Regions from separate parts of the Lelliottia sp. JS-SCA-14 genome, predicted to be linked through region 1. Evidence: predicted binding sites of a transcription regulator. Region 1 holds the regulator's gene; each other region holds the start of a gene.

The links. Region 1 encodes PurR, which represses purine synthesis genes. Its sites were predicted from a motif close to CANGCAAACGTTTGCNTG; they were not measured.
Region 2: a site for PurR is predicted at 1,813-1,830, ahead of galS (HTH-type transcriptional regulator GalS). Genes of this name have one in related genera too.
Region 3: a site for PurR is predicted at 1,963-1,980, ahead of U9O48_RS16995 (nucleobase:cation symporter-2 family protein). Genes of this name have one in related genera too.
Region 4: a site for PurR is predicted at 1,673-1,690, ahead of glyA (serine hydroxymethyltransferase). Genes of this name have one in related genera too.

Annotation. Positions count from the first base shown of each region.
Region 1 is NZ_CP141606.1:2,156,924-2,161,391, reverse strand. It holds gene sodB (superoxide dismutase [Fe]) at 1-163, shown strand, start outside; gene U9O48_RS10135 (MFS transporter) at 203-1,369, opposite strand; gene U9O48_RS10130 (YnhF family membrane protein) at 1,539-1,628, opposite strand; gene purR (HTH-type transcriptional repressor PurR) at 1,925-2,950, shown strand; gene punR (DNA-binding transcriptional activator PunR) at 2,969-3,880, opposite strand; gene punC (purine nucleoside transporter PunC) at 3,996-4,468, shown strand, end outside.
Region 2 is NZ_CP141606.1:3,211,779-3,216,246, reverse strand. It holds gene folE (GTP cyclohydrolase I FolE) at 1-609, shown strand, start outside; gene yeiB (DUF418 domain-containing protein YeiB) at 626-1,783, shown strand; gene galS (HTH-type transcriptional regulator GalS) at 1,939-2,961, shown strand; gene mglB (galactose/glucose ABC transporter substrate-binding protein MglB) at 3,257-4,255, shown strand; gene mglA (galactose/methyl galactoside ABC transporter ATP-binding protein MglA) at 4,334-4,468, shown strand, end outside.
Region 3 is NZ_CP141606.1:3,642,945-3,647,412, reverse strand. It holds gene U9O48_RS17000 (NTP transferase domain-containing protein) at 1-104, shown strand, start outside; gene U9O48_RS16995 (nucleobase:cation symporter-2 family protein) at 275-1,747, opposite strand; gene ygfT (formate-dependent uric acid utilization protein YgfT) at 2,219-4,159, shown strand; gene U9O48_RS16985 (4Fe-4S dicluster domain-containing protein) at 4,156-4,468, shown strand, end outside.
Region 4 is NZ_CP141606.1:3,523,221-3,527,688, reverse strand. It holds gene glnB (nitrogen regulatory protein P-II) at 1-181, shown strand, start outside; gene hmpA (NO-inducible flavohemoprotein) at 324-1,502, opposite strand; gene glyA (serine hydroxymethyltransferase) at 1,807-3,060, shown strand; gene U9O48_RS16425 (DoxX family protein) at 3,142-3,564, opposite strand; gene U9O48_RS16420 (DUF2569 domain-containing protein) at 3,736-4,230, shown strand; gene U9O48_RS16415 (ChiQ/YbfN family lipoprotein) at 4,321-4,468, opposite strand, start outside.

The sequences.
Region 1 (4,468 bases):
TAACGCAGGCACCCCACTGACCACCAGCGCGAAACCGCTGATGACCGTCGATGTGTGGGAACACGCTTACTATATCGATTACCGTAACGCTCGCCCGAACTACCTTGAGCACTTCTGGGCGCTGGTTAACTGGGAATTTGTGGCGAAGAACTTCGCCGCGTAAGAGACACGCAGAAGGGTTTTGCCCTTCTGCGTTTTTGGTTTATTCCGTCACGCTTGCCGGTTCCGGCTCTTTGCGACCGGATGTGAGAACCAGCAGCAGACCAAGAGCCGCAATAATCGCCCCCATCACCGGGACAAAGCTGTATCCCAGCCCGCCCGAAATCACCGCCCCACCCGCTGCCGCGCCGAGCGCATTACCGAGATTAAACGCGCCGATATTCACGGACGACGACAGACCCGGCGCTTCGTGTGCCACACGCATCACGCGCATCTGCAACGGCGGAACCACCGCAAAGGTCGCCGCGCCCCACACCACCATCGCAATGGCCGCACCGAATTCGTTACGCGCCAGCCAGGGAATGGCGAGCATAATTACAATCAGCAGGGTTAAGAAGCCTTTCAGCGTACCGGTGACCGAGCGATCCGCCAGCTTGCCGCCGAGATAGTTCCCGAGTGAGAAGCCCACGCCGATCAGGACCAGCATCGCCGTCACAAACAGCGGCGTGGCGTGGGTGATGTCATGCAGCACGGGAGAGATATAGGTGTAGAGCGTGAACATCGCACCTGCGCCGAGCACCGTCGTTAACAGGGCAGACAGCACCTGCGGGCGCACCAGCACTGACAGCTCTTTACGCACGTCCGGGCGCTCACCCGCCTCGCCTTTCGGCAGGGAGAAGAACAGCGCGAGCATCGCCACCACGCCCAGCCCGGCGGTGGCCAGGAACGACATCCGCCAGCCGATGACTTCACCGAGCCAGGTCGCCGCCGGAACGCCGCCAATGTTGGCGATGGTCAGGCCCATAAACATCGTCGCCACCGCGCTCGCCTGCTTATGTTTTGGCACCACGCTCGCGGCTACTACCGACCCTAAGCCAAAGAACGCGCCGTGGTTCAGGCTGGTCAGAATGCGCGACAGCAGCAGCGTCGTGTAATCCGGCGCAATCGCCGACAGCACGTTGCCAAGGGTAAAAATCGCCATCAGGAAGATCAGCGCATTGCGGCGGGCACGATGGGAGAGCAGCAGCGTCATGAGCGGCGCACCGATCATCACCCCAATCGCATAGGCGCTGATGAGCATCCCCGCCGCCGGAATGGAGACATCCACACCTTTAGCAATGACGGGCAGCAGCCCCATCGGGGAAAACTCGGTGGTGCCGATGCCAAAAGCGCCAATCGCCAGGGCCAGCAGGGGAAAATTGATTTTCATTGTTAACTCCGGATGCCGTGTCGTCGTCATCGCGCGACACAGGACTAAGATGGCAAAAGCATGACATCAATCACAAAAAATGAGAAGTTAACAAATTAGCAAAAGATTTTTGCAGGATGGGTAACAATCAGGGAGAGGAGACGAGGGAGAGAACTCTCCCCCGCTTAAATCAGTGCAGGGCTGCGGTCAGACCTGCTGCAACAATCAAAGCCAGCACAATAACGGTCGTGGTCAGCGAAAACTTCAGATCGGTACTCATCAATTTTTCTCCTTTTAATCACCTTACGAAAAGTGAGCTTGCTCATTTTTACACAGTTTCCCCCAAAAATCTTCCTGGATTTAGACTGATAACCGTTTTTGCTCTTCCCCTTTTCATCAAGATAAGACAAAATTCCACGCTAAATTTATAAGCGTACCGGCCACTGACCCCCTCCTGACGTTCTGAGTCGTTTTCCCGGCGTATCGCAATTCACATTGCGAGATAAGGGTGAGAGAAGGCAAACGTTTACCTTTAAGTATTTCAGGAGTTTAAGATATGGTCTGGAGTGACATGTAATGGCAACAATTAAAGATGTGGCGAAACGCGCAAACGTTTCCACTACAACCGTATCACATGTAATTAACAAAACGCGTTTTGTTGCGGAAGAGACGCGCAACGCCGTATGGGCTGCCATCAAAGAGCTGCACTACTCTCCGAGTGCCGTGGCGCGCAGCCTGAAAGTGAATCACACCAAATCGATCGGCCTGCTGGCGACCAGCAGCGAAGCCGCCTATTTCGCGGAGATCATCGAAGCCGTTGAGAAAAACTGCTTCCAGAAGGGCTACACCCTGATTCTCGGCAACGCCTGGAACAGCCAGGAAAAGCAGCGCGCTTACCTGTCAATGATGGCGCAAAAGCGCGTCGATGGCCTGCTGGTGATGTGTTCTGAATACCCGGAATCCGTGCTCTCGATGCTGGAAGAGTATCGTCACATCCCGATGGTGGTGATGGACTGGGGCGATACCCGCGCCGATTTCACCGACTCCGTGAACGACAACGCCTTTGAAGGCGGCTACATGGCGGGCCGTTACCTGATTGAACGCGGTCACCGCGAAATCGGCGTGATCCCGGGTCCGCTGGAGCGCAACACCGGCGCAGGCCGTCTGGCTGGCTTCATGAAAGCGATGGAAGAAGCGCTGATCACGGTGCCGGAAAACTGGATCGTGCAGGGCGACTTCGAGCCTGAGTCCGGCTATCGCGCCATGCAGCAGATTGTCTCCCAGTCACATCGTCCGACCGCGGTCTTTATCGGCGGTGATATTATGGCGATGGGCGCCCTTTGCGCAGCCGACGAACTCGGTTTGCGCGTCCCGCAGGACATTTCTGTGATCGGGTACGATAACGTGCGCAACGCCCGCTACTTCACCCCGGCGCTGACGACCATTCACCAGCCGAAAGACTCGCTGGGTGAAACGGCCTTCAACATGCTGATGGACCGCATCGTCAGCAAACGTGAAGAGTCGCAGTCGATTGAAGTCCACCCGCGCCTGATTGAACGCCGCTCCGTCGCCGACGGTCCGTTCCGCGATTACCGCCGTTAATCATCTCTGAGGGGCCGGTTATTCCGGCTCCTTCAGCCACTCTCTGTTCAGCGTTTCGCTATCCCCCAGATACTCCAGCAGCCACGCCAGCGCCGGTGACATATCGTTTTGCTGCCAGGTCAGGCAACAGGCCGCATCCGGGAACGGGTTTTCCAGCGTTAATGCCACCCACTCACCGCGATCGATGCGCGGGCGCGCAAAATGCACCGGCACCATGCCGACGCACAGCCCTGCGGAAAGACAGGTCGCCGAGGTTTCCCAGTCTGGGGCCACCACCCGCCGCTGGTTATCCAGCAGCCAGGTGATGCGTTTTGGCAGCGAGCGGGACGTGTCTTCCAGCACCAGCGACGGCCAGTTGCGCAACGTGTCATCGCTCAGCGGACCTTCAATGGCGGCGAGGGGATGATCGCGCGCCACGACGCAGGTCCAGCTCAGGGCTCCCATATCGCGAAAGGCATAGCGTCCGCCCACCGGGATCGCCTGCGTGGCACCGATCGCCATCTCCACCCTGCCGTCAGAGAGCGCATCCCACACGCCGTTGAACACCTCCTGGGAGACGCGCAGCTCCACGTCCGAGAAGTGGCGATAAAAATCGACCACCATCTGGCGGGTGCGCTCCGGTTTGACGATGTTATCGACTGCAATGGCAAGATGGCCGCGCCAGCCGTTGGCAATCTGCTGACACTGCTCGCGGGTGATCATCATTTTTTTGATAACAGATCGCCCTTCTTTCAAAAACCAGACGCCCGCAGGCGTCAGGACGACGTCGCGGTGGCGGCGCTCAAACAGCGGAACCGCCAGCCACTCTTCAAGCTGACGCACGGTATAGCTCACCGCAGACGGAACGCGGTGCAGTTCCTGGGCCGCGCCGCTAAAGCTGCCGTTACGCGCAACCGCATCAACCACTTCTAAGGAATATTCAGACCACATTTTTTGCCTGCAAAATTTTTGAATGCAACCACCAAATATTAGCGTTTCACAAGGCAGTTTGCACTCCCTACACTCTGCGCCAGTGAATACCTGCCCTCTTTAGGAAATAAAAACAATGCAACCCAACAAAGGATTCCTGGTCTGGCTCGGCGGCTTAAGCGTGCTGGGCTTCCTGGCCACCGACATGTACCTGCCCGCGTTTGCCGCGATGCAGGCGGATTTACAGACCCCTGCCGCCGCCATCAGCGCCAGCCTGAGCCTGTTCCTCGCCGGTTTTGCCTTCGCGCAGCTGCTGTGGGGACCACTCTCCGACCGCTACGGTCGTAAACCGATTTTACTCTTAGGTCTGGCGATTTTTGCCGTCGGCTGTCTGGGCATGCTCTGGGTGCGCGATGCGACCTGGCTTTTAGTGTTGCGTTTCATTCAGGCATTCGGCGTGTGTGCCGCGGCGGTGACCTGGCAGGCGCTGGTCACGGACTACTACCCCGCGTCACGCGTGAACCGTATTTTTGCCACCATCATGCCGCTGGTCGGTCTTTCTCCGGCCCTGGCCCCGCTGCTCGGCAGCTGGATCCTGGTGCATTTTGA
Region 2 (4,468 bases), 1.1 Mb from region 1:
GAAACCCCGCTGCGCCCGCCCGTTAATGAACTGGACAAAGAAACACGCAAACGTCTTATTTCCGGGCACATGACCGAGATCATGCAGTTGCTGAATCTCGATCTGAGCGATGACAGCCTGATGGAAACGCCGAATCGCATTGCAAAAATGTATGTCGATGAGATTTTCTCCGGCCTGGATTACGCCAACTTCCCAAAAATCACCGTCATCGAAAACAAGATGAAGGTGGATGAAATGGTGACCGTGCGCGATATCACCCTGACCAGCACCTGCGAACACCACTTCGTGACCATCGACGGGAAAGCCACCGTGGCCTATATCCCGAAAGATACGGTGATTGGTCTGTCGAAGATCAACCGCATCGTGCAGTTCTTCGCCCAGCGTCCGCAGGTGCAGGAACGTCTGACCCAGCAGATCCTGACGGCGCTGCAAACGCTGCTGGGCACCAACAATGTGGCTGTATCTATTGATGCCGTCCATTATTGCGTGAAAGCGCGTGGCGTTCGCGATGCGACCAGCGCGACCACCACCACCTCGCTGGGTGGACTGTTCAAGTCCAGCCAGAACACTCGCCAGGAGTTTCTGCGCGCCGTGCGTCACCACAACTAATCACAGGGCAGGATAAATGGAGCGTAATGTCACGCTGGATTTTGTACGTGGCGTGGCCATTCTCGGTATCCTGCTGCTGAATATCGCCGCCTTTGGTCTGCCCAAGGCGGCGTATCTCAATCCTGCCTGGTATGGCGAGATCACCCGCAGCGACGCCTGGACCTGGGCGATCCTCGACCTTTTCGCACAGGTTAAATTCCTCACCCTCTTTGCACTCCTCTTCGGCGCAGGGCTACAGCTGCTGCTCAAACGCGGCAAGCGCTGGATCCAGTCGCGCCTGACGCTGCTGGTGCTGCTCGGTTTTATCCACGGTCTCTTTTTCTGGGACGGCGATATTCTGCTGGCTTATGGATTAGTCGGCCTGATTTGCTGGCGCATGATCCGCGACGCGCACGACGTGAAAAACCTGTTTAACACCGGCGTCATTCTGTATCTCATTGGTATCGGTGTGCTGGTGCTGCTGGGGATGATCTCCGGCGGGGCAACCAACCGTTCGTGGATACCGGATGCGGCGAACCTGCAGTATGAGCAGTTCTGGAAGCTCAAAGGCGGCGTTGAAGCCATCAGCAATCGCGCCGATATGCTCGGCGATAACCTGATTGCGCTCGGCGCGCAGTACGGCTGGCAGCTGGCAGGAATGATGCTGATGGGCGCGGCCCTGATGCGCACCGGCTGGCTGAAAGGGGAGTTTAGTCTCGCCCATTACCGCCGCACGGGCGTGATTCTGGTGCTGGTGGGGGTGATCATTAATCTTCCCGCCGTCGTCGCGCAGTGGGTGCTGGACTGGGACTACCGCTGGTGTGCGTTCCTGTTACAGGCCCCGCGTGAGCTGGGCGCACCGTTCCAGACCATCGGCTACGCAGCGCTGATTTATGGCTTCTGGCCGCAGCTCGCGCGCTTCAGGCTGGTGGCTGCCGTGGCCTGCGTTGGGCGCATGGCGCTGAGCAATTACCTGCTGCAAACCCTGATCTGCACCACGCTTTTCTATCGGTTCGGCCTGTTTATGAAATTCGACCGACTCCAGCTGCTGGCGTTTGTTATTCCGGTCTGGGCAGTGAACATGGTGTTTTCCGTCATCTGGCTGCGCTTTTTCCGTCAGGGACCGCTGGAATGGCTGTGGCGTCAATTAACCGCACGTGCTGCAGGTGTATCATTGAGTAATACATCCAGATAACGATCTGGATCACAATCATTAACAAAACGGATGTAAACGTTTTCATCTGTGTGACCTTCTTCACGTAGTCCCCTCTTCGTCACTGCCAGAATAGCCTCCTTGCTAAACACAGGGGGTGTCTGTGAGTTGCTGCAATCCATTTAAGGATGGTGAATATGATCACCATTCGTGACGTAGCCCGCATCGCGGGTGTTTCTGTTGCTACCGTCTCACGCGTGCTGAACAACAGCGCGCTGGTCAGCCCTGAAACGCGTGAAACCGTGATGAAAGCGGTGACGCAGCTTGGCTATCGGCCCAACGCCAATGCGCAGGCGCTCGCCACCCAGGTGAGCGACACCATCGGCGTGGTGGTGATGGATGTGTCGGATGCCTTCTTTGGCGCGCTGGTGAAAGCCGTGGACGTTGTCGCCCAGCAGCACCACAAATATGTGCTGATCGGTAACAGCTATCACGAGGCTGAAAAAGAGCGTCATGCCATTGAGGTGCTGATTCGCCAGCGATGTAACGCCCTGATTGTCCACTCAAAAGCTCTCAGCGATGAAGAGCTGGCCGGGTTTATGGATCAGATCCCCGGTATGGTTCTGATTAACCGCGTGGTGCCGGGCTACGCCCATCGCTGCGTGACGCTGGATAACGTCAGCGGGGCGATGATGGCGACGCGCATGCTGCTCAATAACGGCCATCAGCGCATCGGCTATCTCGCCTCCAGTCACCATATTGAAGATGACGATATGCGTCGGGAAGGGTGGCAAAACGCCCTGAAAGAGGCCGGGATTGTGCCGTCCGACAGCTGGATTGGCACCGGATCGCCGGACATGCCGGGAGGGGAGGCCGCAATGGTCGAGCTACTCGGGCGTAACCTGCAGCTGACCGCCGTCTTTGCCTACAACGACAGCATGGCCGCCGGGGCGCTGACCGCGCTGAAAGACAACGGCATTGCGGTGCCGCAGCATCTGTCATTGATTGGTTTTGATGATATTCCGATAGCCCGTTACACGGATCCGCAGCTTACCACCGTGCGTTACCCGATTGCGTCAATGGCCCGACTGGCGACGGAGCTGGCGTTACAGGGGGCCGCAGGGCAGCAGGATGTGAGCGCAACACACTGTTTCATGCCGACTTTAGTGCGTCGTCATTCAGTGGCTGTTAAGCAAATTGTGGCTCCGATCACTAACTGATTACATCGGGCGATGTAACCGTTTTCAATCTGTGAGTAAATTCACAGTATCTTAACAAGCCGCTGACTATGATGTCAGCGTTTTAGGAGCTGAAACGCTATGTAACGGTGATTAATCACTTTCACTATAGCTAAAGTGCCCCAAACGACAAATAAAACGCATTACTGGAGCGTTACCGAACACGGAAGATAGAAATTTTATAAGTGAACTTCGGCTGTCAGTAACGTTTTGTTAACACCTGCCCGCCGACCGTTATTCACAAGAACTACCCTGCATAAAAAAAACCGGAGATACCATGAATAAGAAGGTGTTGACTCTGTCTGCTGTTATGGCAAGCATGCTTTTTGGTGCGGCTGCGCACGCTGCGGATACCCGTATTGGTGTGACAATCTATAAATACGACGACAACTTTATGTCTGTTGTGCGTAAAGCGATCGAGAAAGATGCTAAAGCAGCGCCAGACGTTCAGCTGCTGATGAATGACTCCCAGAACGACCAGTCAAAACAGAACGACCAGATCGACGTTCTGCTGGCGAAAGGCGTGAAAGCCCTGGCTATCAACCTGGTTGACCCAGCGGCAGCAGGTACCGTGATTGAGAAAGCGCGCGGCCAGAATGTGCCAATCGTCTTCTTCAACAAAGAGCCTTCCCGCAAAGCGTTGGACAGCTATGACAAAGCCTTCTACGTCGGTACTGACTCTAAAGAGTCCGGTATTATTCAGGGCGATCTGATCGCGAAACACTGGGCAGCGAACCCGAACTGGGACCTGAACAAAGACGGTCAAATTCAGTTCGTGCTGCTGAAAGGCGAGCCGGGCCATCCGGATGCTGAAGCACGTACTACCTACGTTATCAAAGAGCTGAACGACAAAGGTCTGAAAACTCAGCAGCTGGCGTTAGACACCGCAATGTGGGATACCGCTCAGGCAAAAGATAAGATGGACGCGTGGCTGTCTGGCCCGAACGCTAACAAAATCGAAGTGGTTATTGCCAACAACGATGCGATGGCAATGGGTGCGGTTGAAGCGCTGAAAGCACACAACAAATCTTCTATTCCGGTCTTCGGCGTGGATGCACTGCCAGAAGCGCTGGCCCTGGTGAAATCTGGCGCAATGGCCGGTACCGTGCTGAACGATGCCAACAACCAGGCGAAAGCCACCTTCGATCTGGCGAAAAACCTGGCCGACGGCAAAGGTGCGGCTGATGGCACTACCTGGAAAATCGAGAACAAAATTGTTCGCGTACCTTACGTGGGCGTAGACCAGTCAAACCTGGCTGAGTTTATCGGTAAATAAGTTTATTGCCTGTTCTCACAGGGCGCAATTCGTTGCGCCCTTTTATAACGCGATATGCGAGGCCGTCAAGGTATAATTATGGTCAGCACAAATACTCAGTCGTCAGGCGAATTCTTGTTAGAAATGAGCAGTATTAACAAGTCCTTCCCCGGCGTTAAGGCTCTCGATAATGTTAATTTAAAAGTGCGTCCTCACTCTATTCATGCGTTGATG
Region 3 (4,468 bases), 1.5 Mb from region 1:
TGAGTGTGGAAGAGCAGGGCATTCACTGGGATGTTGATACGCCAGCGCAGTATTCGCAGGTCGCGCAATGGAGTGGTCGAGCCTGCACGATGACTTCAAAGTAATCTTTTTCTGCATCGCCCCGGTGGCCTGCCTGCCGGGGCGTTTTTTTTGGCTCGTTAAAAGAGTAACCCGAAGCTGAAGCGGCTGCTCAGCCCCAGGTCGATGGCCTGCTGAACGGCGGGAACCGCCAGCAGCGCCAGAATGATCGCCGCAACCAAAAGTCGGGTTGCCATCACTTCTCTTCCTGCTGCAGAAGCTGCTGCTCTTTTTGCACTTTGCGCAGCAGGAGCCACATCCGCACGGTTCTCACCGCCATATTACGCGCCGCCGAGCTGGGCGGGAGCGGGTCTGGCACCAGTGCGTCGTGGGAGACGCGGAAAGGCACGCTTCCATTCAGCGTCAGGTTAGCGACAATCGCCGTCAGCGTGCCGATGGTGATCCCGCTGTGCAGGAACAGCTGAACCATCGGCGGGAACTGGCTAAACAGATTAGGCACCAGTACCGGCATCATGCCGAGGCCCAGGGTCAACGCCACCACCATCCCGTTGTTGTTATTGCGGTAGTTCACCTGTCCCAGCGTGCGAATGCCGGACACGGCCACCATCCCGAACATCACAATCCCCGCGCCGCCGAGCACCGGTTTCGGGATCAGCACCACCAGCGCCGCCATTTTGGAGAAAATGCCCATCAGCACCAGAATCATTCCCGAGACGGAAACCACATAGCGGCTGCGAACGCCCGTCAGGCCGATCAGCCCGACGTTCTGCGCAAAGGCGGCGTAGGGGAACAGATTAAAGAAGCCGCAGAAGGTGGTCGCCAGCCCGCAGGTGTTAAGGCCATTGCGCAGCATCACCGCATCCACTTTTTTGCCCACGATATCGCCCGTCGCCATCATCGATGACATGGTTTCTACCATCACGACCACCATCACCATCGACAGCAGCGCGACGGGGATAATGTGAAACTCAGGCTTCGCGAAGGGCATCACCGTCGGCAGGTGGATCCACGGGGTGGTATGGACGAGGCTGAAATTAAGCGGCTTGAAGAAACTCCACAGCACGGTACCAATTACCAGTCCGATCAGCACGGAGGTGTTTTTAATTACCCCCGAGGCGAAGGTGTAAATATTAAGGATAATCACCAGGGTGATGGCCCCCATCAGCAGGCAGAACAGATTGCCGAATCCGGGCATTTCGCTTGAGCCACCGCCAATCCAGCCTCCCGCCACGGGCATAATCGACAGGCCGATCAGCGTAACGATCCCGCCCATCACCACTTTCGGGAAGAAGCGGACCAGGCGGCTAATCCAGGGCGCGCAGCAGAGAATGAAAACCCCCGAGACAATCACCGCGCCGGAAATCCCGCCGATGCCGTACTGCTTGCCGATCAGTACCATCGGGATCAGTGCGGCAAAAGTACACCCCTGAATCAGCGGCAGTTTACAGCCCAGCCACTGGGTCGCGCCCATGGACTGAATGATGGTGGCGATGCCGCAGACAAACAGATCGGCACTGATCAGTAGAATAATATGCTCGGGGGGAAGCCCCACCGCGCTGCCCACCACGAGCGGCACCGCCACCGCACCGGCGTACATCACCAGCACATGCTGCAGACCGTAGAGGATCATTTGAGTTATGGGCAGAATTTCGTCAACCGGAGCGGTTGACCCTGTGGCTCGTGGAGCCGGAATGGCCATGTCTTTCATAAAAAGGTTGTCTCCTGTACGACCCCAGCACACCGATTGGGTTGAAAGCTGAAGTTACGATTCGAAGGCCTTAGCCTCCCTGCGCTGATGAGATCACCAGCATGTTGCGCACACGGAGAGTGTTATGCGTAAGCTGTGCCAGAAATGAATGCGCAAACCCGTGATGAATATATTCTGTGAATTAAATCACGCGTCGTCGGAAATAATGAAATGCCCTGAAATAAGTTTGCGAGGCGAATTCCAATACACACTCTCTGGCGATATCACATTGAGAAGAATTATCTCTCATAATGGTATGGTCATCGCAGATAGCGTCCATATTTTCAAAAGGTTAACGTTTTAAATATCCGGGTTGCCGAGCGAGTTTTTGATATGGCTCGCAAAATGGCGTTTCGAAAAATCCCTCAACCAAACATCGCCTGATAATTGCATAGCGTCCCTGAGTCATTTCAGAATAATAAAGGGAAGCAAATGAATAAATTTATTGTCGCGGATGCGGCGAATTGTATTGGCTGCCATGCCTGCGAAGTCGCCTGCGTTCTCTCCCATCACCAGGATAGCTGGCCGCAGCAGCGAAGTGATTTTCTTCCGCGCATTCATGTCATTTTTAAGCGCGGTGCCAGCAGCGCTACCACCTGCCATCATTGCAATGACGCGCCCTGCGTCGCCGTTTGCCCTACCCAGGCGCTGTTATTCGCCAACGACAGCGTGCAGTTCCGCCAGGAGGCGTGCATCGGCTGTAAAAACTGCGTCATCGCCTGTCCGTTTGGGGCCATTGAGATGGTGGCGAACGACGAGTCATCGCCGCTGCTGGCGCAAAAATGCGATCTGTGCAGTGAAAATGCCTCCGGGCAACAGGCCTGCGTGGCGAACTGCCCGACGCAGGCGCTGCGCCTGGTAGACGAAAAGGCGCTCAACCAGCTCAGGCGCGAACGGCAAATCCGCTCGGCGCTGGGGCAGCAGCAGGAGCCGCATCACGGAATCCGACGCCAGGAGATGTTGAACAAACCGCCGCGCATCGGGGCGAAAAAGGTCGATGCCGAACAGCGCAAACAGCATTTCGACGAGATTTACCGCCCGCTTGCAAAGTGCGATGCCGGATATGAAAGCGAGCGCTGCCTGAGCTGCGCGCAAAAAGCCTGGTGCAACTGGACCTGTCCGCTGCATAACGCGATTCCGGATTTCATCCGTCTGGTGAATGAGGGCAAAATTATTGAGGCCGCCGAGCTGTGCCATCAGAGCAGCTCGCTGCCGGAAATCTGTGGCCGGGTGTGCCCGCAGGACCGACTCTGCGAAGGGGCCTGCACGCTGAAAAACGAAGGCGGATCGGTGGCGATCGGCAATCTTGAGCGCTATATCACCGATACCGCTCTGGCGACGGGCTGGCGACCAACAATCGGCGAAGTGGTGCCGCGCAAAGAGCGGGTGGCGGTGATCGGGGCCGGGCCTGCGGGGCTGGGCTGTGCCGATATTCTGGCGCGCGCGGGTGTGCAGGTGGATGTGTTTGATCGTCATCCGGAAATTGGCGGGCTGCTGACCTTTGGCATTCCGCCTTTCAAACTCGATAAAAATATTCTTGCGGTGCGGCGCGAAATTTTCAGTGAAATGGGGATTCGTTTTCACCTTAATCAGGAGGTGGGCCGCGATATCGCTTTCAATGAGCTGGTGGACATCTATGACGCTGTGTTCCTCGGCGTGGGCACCTACGGCCTGATGGCCGCAGGGCTGGAGGGCGAAACGCTGCCGGGTGTCATTCAGGCGCTGCCTTTCCTGATCGCCAGTACCCGCGAAGTGATGGGCCTCGAAGAGGTGGCGGAGTACCCGCTGACCGAAATCAAGGGCAAACGCGTAGTTGTGCTCGGCGGCGGTGATACGGCAATGGACTGCCTGCGCACCGCCATCCGTCGGGGGGCCGCCAGCGTCACCTGCGCCTATCGCCGCGATGAGCAAAGTATGCCCGGCTCGAAGAAAGAGGTCGGTAACGCACGCGAAGAGGGCGTGGAGTTTCAGTTCAACGTGCAGCCGCGCGTTATTCAGTCCAACCGCAAAGGCCAGGTGAGCGCCATTGGGCTGATCCGCACTGAAATGGGCGAGCCCGGCCCGGATGGACGCCGCCGTCCGCAGCCGGTGGCCGGGTCGGAATTTGAACTGCCTGCCGACGTGCTGATCATGGCCTTTGGTTTCCAGGCGCACGATATGCCGTGGCTGCGCGGGAACGGGATCGCGCTCGACCGCTGGGGGCAAATTTGCACCGGAGGGAAAGATCGCGGCACGACGCAAACCAGCAACGACAAGGTTTTTGCGGGCGGAGACGCCGTTCACGGCGCGGATCTGGTGGTCACGGCGATGGTGGCCGGACGGCAGGCGGCGCAGGAGATGCTGACGCTGTTTAAGCGTAAGGAGGAAGCATGACGCGTTTTATTTTTGCCAGCCCGGAAGCTTGTATTGGCTGTCGGACCTGCGAACTGGCCTGCGCGCTGGAGCACGGCGCGCCGGGCGGCAAACTTCAGCCGCGACTTACCGTGCTGCGCCTGAATACCCTGAGCGTTCCGGTGATGTGTCATCAGTGCGAGAACGCGCCCTGCGTGGCGGTCTGTCCGAGCGGAGCGTTATCGATGGGGAAAGAGCGGGTTGAAGCCGATGCCGGAAAATGTATCGGCTGCCAGCGCTGTGCGGTGGTTTGTCCGTTTGGCGCGATCACCATTGAGATTAAGGCTGGGG
Region 4 (4,468 bases), 1.4 Mb from region 1:
GGATTTCCTGCCGAAAGTGAAAATCGAAATTGTGGTGACCGACGATATCGTGGATACCTGCGTGGATACCATTATCCGCACGGCGCAGACCGGTAAAATTGGTGACGGCAAGATCTTCGTCTTTGACGTGGCGCGCGTGATCCGTATTCGTACGGGTGAAGAAGACGACGCGGCGATTTAAGCAAAGGGGTGCGGTCTGTTGCCCTCACCCCAATCTTCTCCCACGGGGAGAGGGCGAAAACATTAAAAACGGCAACGATGTTGCCGTTTTGCATTTACCTGGTAGGCCGGGTAAGGCGAAGCCGCCACCCGGCTTTTTTGGCCTACAGCACCTTATGCGGACCAAAGCATTCGTAATGAATCTGCTCTGCATTCACACCCAGCTCAACCAACTGACCCGCTGCAAACTGCATAAACCCGACCGGACCGCAAAGATAAAACTGCATCGCCGGATCGCTGAACAACCCTTCCTGAGTCCGTAAATCCATCAGCCCTGCGCTATCAAACCGGTCTCCGCTTTCAGGCTGATTAAACCAGACGTGAGACGCGAAGCGCGGCAGCGTGGCACCCAGCGTTTTCACTTCGTCAGCAAAAGCATGTACCTGGCCGTTTTGTGCCGCGTGGAACCAGTTAACCTGCGCACTGTGGTTTGACGCCGCGAGGGTATCCAGCATCGCCAGCATCGGCGTTTGCCCGACGCCCGCAGAGATCAGCGTCACCGGCGTATTCGTTTCCACCGCCATAAAGAAATCACCCGCCGGAGCTGCCAGATGCACGACATCGCCGACGCTGGCGTGGTTATGCAACCAGTTAGAGACCTGACCGCCGTCTTCACGTTTCACCGCAATGCGGTAGCCTTTGCCGTTCGCTTGACGAGTCAGAGAATATTGACGAATTTCCTGATGCGGGAACCCTTCAGGCTTCAGCCACACGCCGAGATACTGGCCCGGCTGATAATCCGCGACCGGCTGCCCGTCGACCGGCTCAAATTCAAAGCTGGTGATAAGCGCGCTGCGTGGGGTCTTCTCCACGATACGGAACGCGCGCGTGCCTTCCCAGCCGCCGTTTTTTGTGGCGTGCTCGCTGTAGATCTGCGCTTCGCGGTTGATAAACACGCCGGCCAGCACGCCGTAGGCTTTGCCCCAGGCGTCCAGCACTTCCTGTCCAGGGCTGAACATCTCGTCCAGCGTCGCCAGCAGATGGCCGCCGACGATGTCATATTGCTCGGGCTGAATCTGGAAGCTGGTGTGCTTCTGAGCGATTTTCTCAACGGCAGGCAGCAGCGCAGCCAGATTTTCAATATTGCTGGCATAGGCGGCGATGGCGTTAAACAGGGCTTCGCGCTGATCGCCGTTGCGCTGGTTGCTCATGTTGAAAATCTCTTTGAGCTCCGGATTATGCGCAAACATACGATCGTAGAAATGGGCGGTGAGTTTAGGGCCGGTTTCGACCAGCAGGGGAATGGTGGCTTTCACTGTAGCGATGGTTTGAGCGTCTAACATAGCAACTTCCTTTGACGGTTATTTTAATGATGCATTTTAGATGCATCTTATAAAAAATAACCCTGTGTTGTAAATGGTTCTTTGCATCATGAAATAGTTGCATCACAAACCTGAAAAGAAATCCATTGAAAAGCACGAGGTCTTTATTCCTCAAACCCTTGCGTGGCGTGGAGGTAAACGTTTGCGTAAAATCCTTTGTCAAGACCTGTTATCGCAACACTATTCGGTTATACTGTTGCCCGTCGTCTATCAGGACAGCCTTTTTTAGGCCAAATTTTATTGTTAGCTGAGTCAGGAGATGCGGATGTTAAAGCGTGAAATGAACATTGCCGATTATGATGCCGAACTGTGGCAGGCTATGGAGCAGGAAAAAGTACGTCAGGAAGAGCACATCGAACTGATCGCCTCCGAGAACTACACCAGCCCGCGCGTGATGCAGGCGCAGGGTTCTCAGCTGACCAACAAATATGCAGAAGGTTACCCGGGCAAGCGCTACTACGGCGGTTGCGAATACGTTGATATCGTTGAACAACTGGCGATTGACCGTGCAAAAGAGCTTTTCGGCGCAGACTACGCGAACGTTCAGCCGCACTCTGGTTCTCAGGCTAACTTCGCGGTCTACACCGCGCTGCTGCAGCCGGGCGATACCGTTCTCGGTATGAACCTGGCGCAGGGTGGTCACCTGACTCACGGTTCCCCGGTTAACTTCTCCGGCAAACTGTACAACATCATCCCTTATGGTATTGATGAGTCCGGTAAAATTGACTACGAAGACATGGCGAAGCAGGCGCAGACCCACAAACCGAAGATGATCATCGGTGGTTTCTCTGCTTACTCCGGCGTGGTTGACTGGGCAAAAATGCGTGAAATCGCAGACAGCATCGGCGCATACCTGTTCGTGGATATGGCACACGTTGCCGGTCTTATCGCGGCAGGCGTTTACCCGAACCCGGTTCCACACGCGCACGTCGTGACCACCACCACCCACAAAACCCTGGCGGGTCCGCGCGGCGGCCTGATCCTGGCGAAAGGCGGTGACGAAGATCTGTATAAGAAACTGAACTCTGCCGTGTTCCCAAGCGCACAGGGCGGCCCGCTGATGCACGTGATCGCGGCCAAAGCAGTGGCGCTGAAAGAAGCGATGGAGCCAGAGTTCAAAGTCTATCAGCAGCAGGTTGCCAAAAACGCCAAAGCGATGGTGGAAGTATTCCTGAACCGCGGTTACAAAGTGGTTTCTGGCGGCACTGAGAACCACCTGTTCCTGCTGGATCTGGTGGACAAAAACCTGACCGGTAAAGAAGCCGATGCCGCGCTGGGCCGTGCTAACATCACCGTCAACAAAAACAGCGTTCCAAACGATCCGAAGAGCCCGTTTGTGACCTCCGGTATCCGTATCGGTTCTCCGGCTGTGACTCGCCGCGGTTTCAAAGAAGCCGAAGTGAAAGAGCTGGCTGGCTGGATGTGTGATGTTCTCGACAACATCAACGATGAAGCGGTGATCGAACGTATCAAAGGTAAAGTGCTGGATATCTGCGCACGTTTCCCTGTTTACGCGTAAGTTTTCGCTTCAATTAAAAAAGGCCGCTTGCGCGGCCTTTTTTATTGTCTGCGAATCATGTCGGCCCGATAAGCGAGGGTGTTAACGACGGTCAATCGATATCGCCCCCGGCCCGGTCACCGCCAGCAGCAGAAACGCCCCGGCAATACTCACATTCTTGTAGAAGTTAATCATGTTCGGCATCACCGCATCGCCGCTCATATCCCAGTAATGGTGACCAATCACCGCCGTCCCCAGCGTATAGAAGACGAATAACACCGCCAGCGGTCGGGTAAAGAACCCGAGCACAATCAAAATTGCGGCGGGCACTTCCATGATCACCGCAATAATCGCCGCCAGCATCGGCATCGGTGCGCCGAGGGACGTCATATATTGCACCGTTCCATCAAACCCGGTCATTTTCGGAATACCAAAAATAATAAACAACACAACGACCGCAATACGTGCAATCAGCAGAACCAGCGAGCGGGACTGACCGAAATCGAAATAGCGTAGAGTGTTCATGGCAGGCTCGTTATTGAGGGGGCATATTTTAAAGTTAATACACAACTCGTGAAATCGCCATTCGTGTTTTTATCCCGAATCAGACAAATGAGTGATTTTAATTCCTGAGACTGCGGCATTGCATACGGGAGGTGTGTAAAATCCGCTTTTTTCTTTGGTAAGGGAATACACATGCATTGCATTGAATGTCAGCAGCAGGAAGCCAATAAAGGGTCAGGGCTTTGCGACCCGTGTGAACGTGTTTTTTTGAAGCAAATTAATGGATTTCTGTATCTTCCCGCTGCGGGATTAACGATTAACCTCGGCCTGTTACTCTTAGGCGTGCTAGGGATTATCGCGTCGATGATCGGTGTCTGGCCCTATGCCAACAGGATAAACTGGTTTGATGTTGGCTATATGGCCTTGACGATACTTCACTTCGTGATAACCGTATGTGCAAGCTGGTGCTTTTTTAAAAAGAAAAAACATACTCGCATCTTGATGATTGCTTATTATCTGGCCGGAATGATATCTGTTCTCTATTATTATGGTATTCCAGTCTGTTTTTACGACGCAAAGATGGATAGCAAAGATATCTCTTTTGCAACGACATCTGTAATAGCGGCAGTCATCTGGATACCTTATTTCCTGAAATCAGAACGCATTAACGAGGTATTCTGTCGCTAGTGCGTCCTTTATAAATACCCGATACCGATCATTTTTTCTGTATCGGGTAAATACTTCCGCCATAAGACCAAAGAATCAGCCGCTTAACCCTTAGCGCGTATCCTCCATCACCCTCTCACACTTCGCCTCGCTTTCCGCGCCGTTCCCGCTTTTGGCGGCCTGAATACAGGCCTGATAATCCGTCGGCGAAATGGTCTCCGGGGTCCGTTCTGACGGTGGGGTCTGGCAGCCTGCCAGC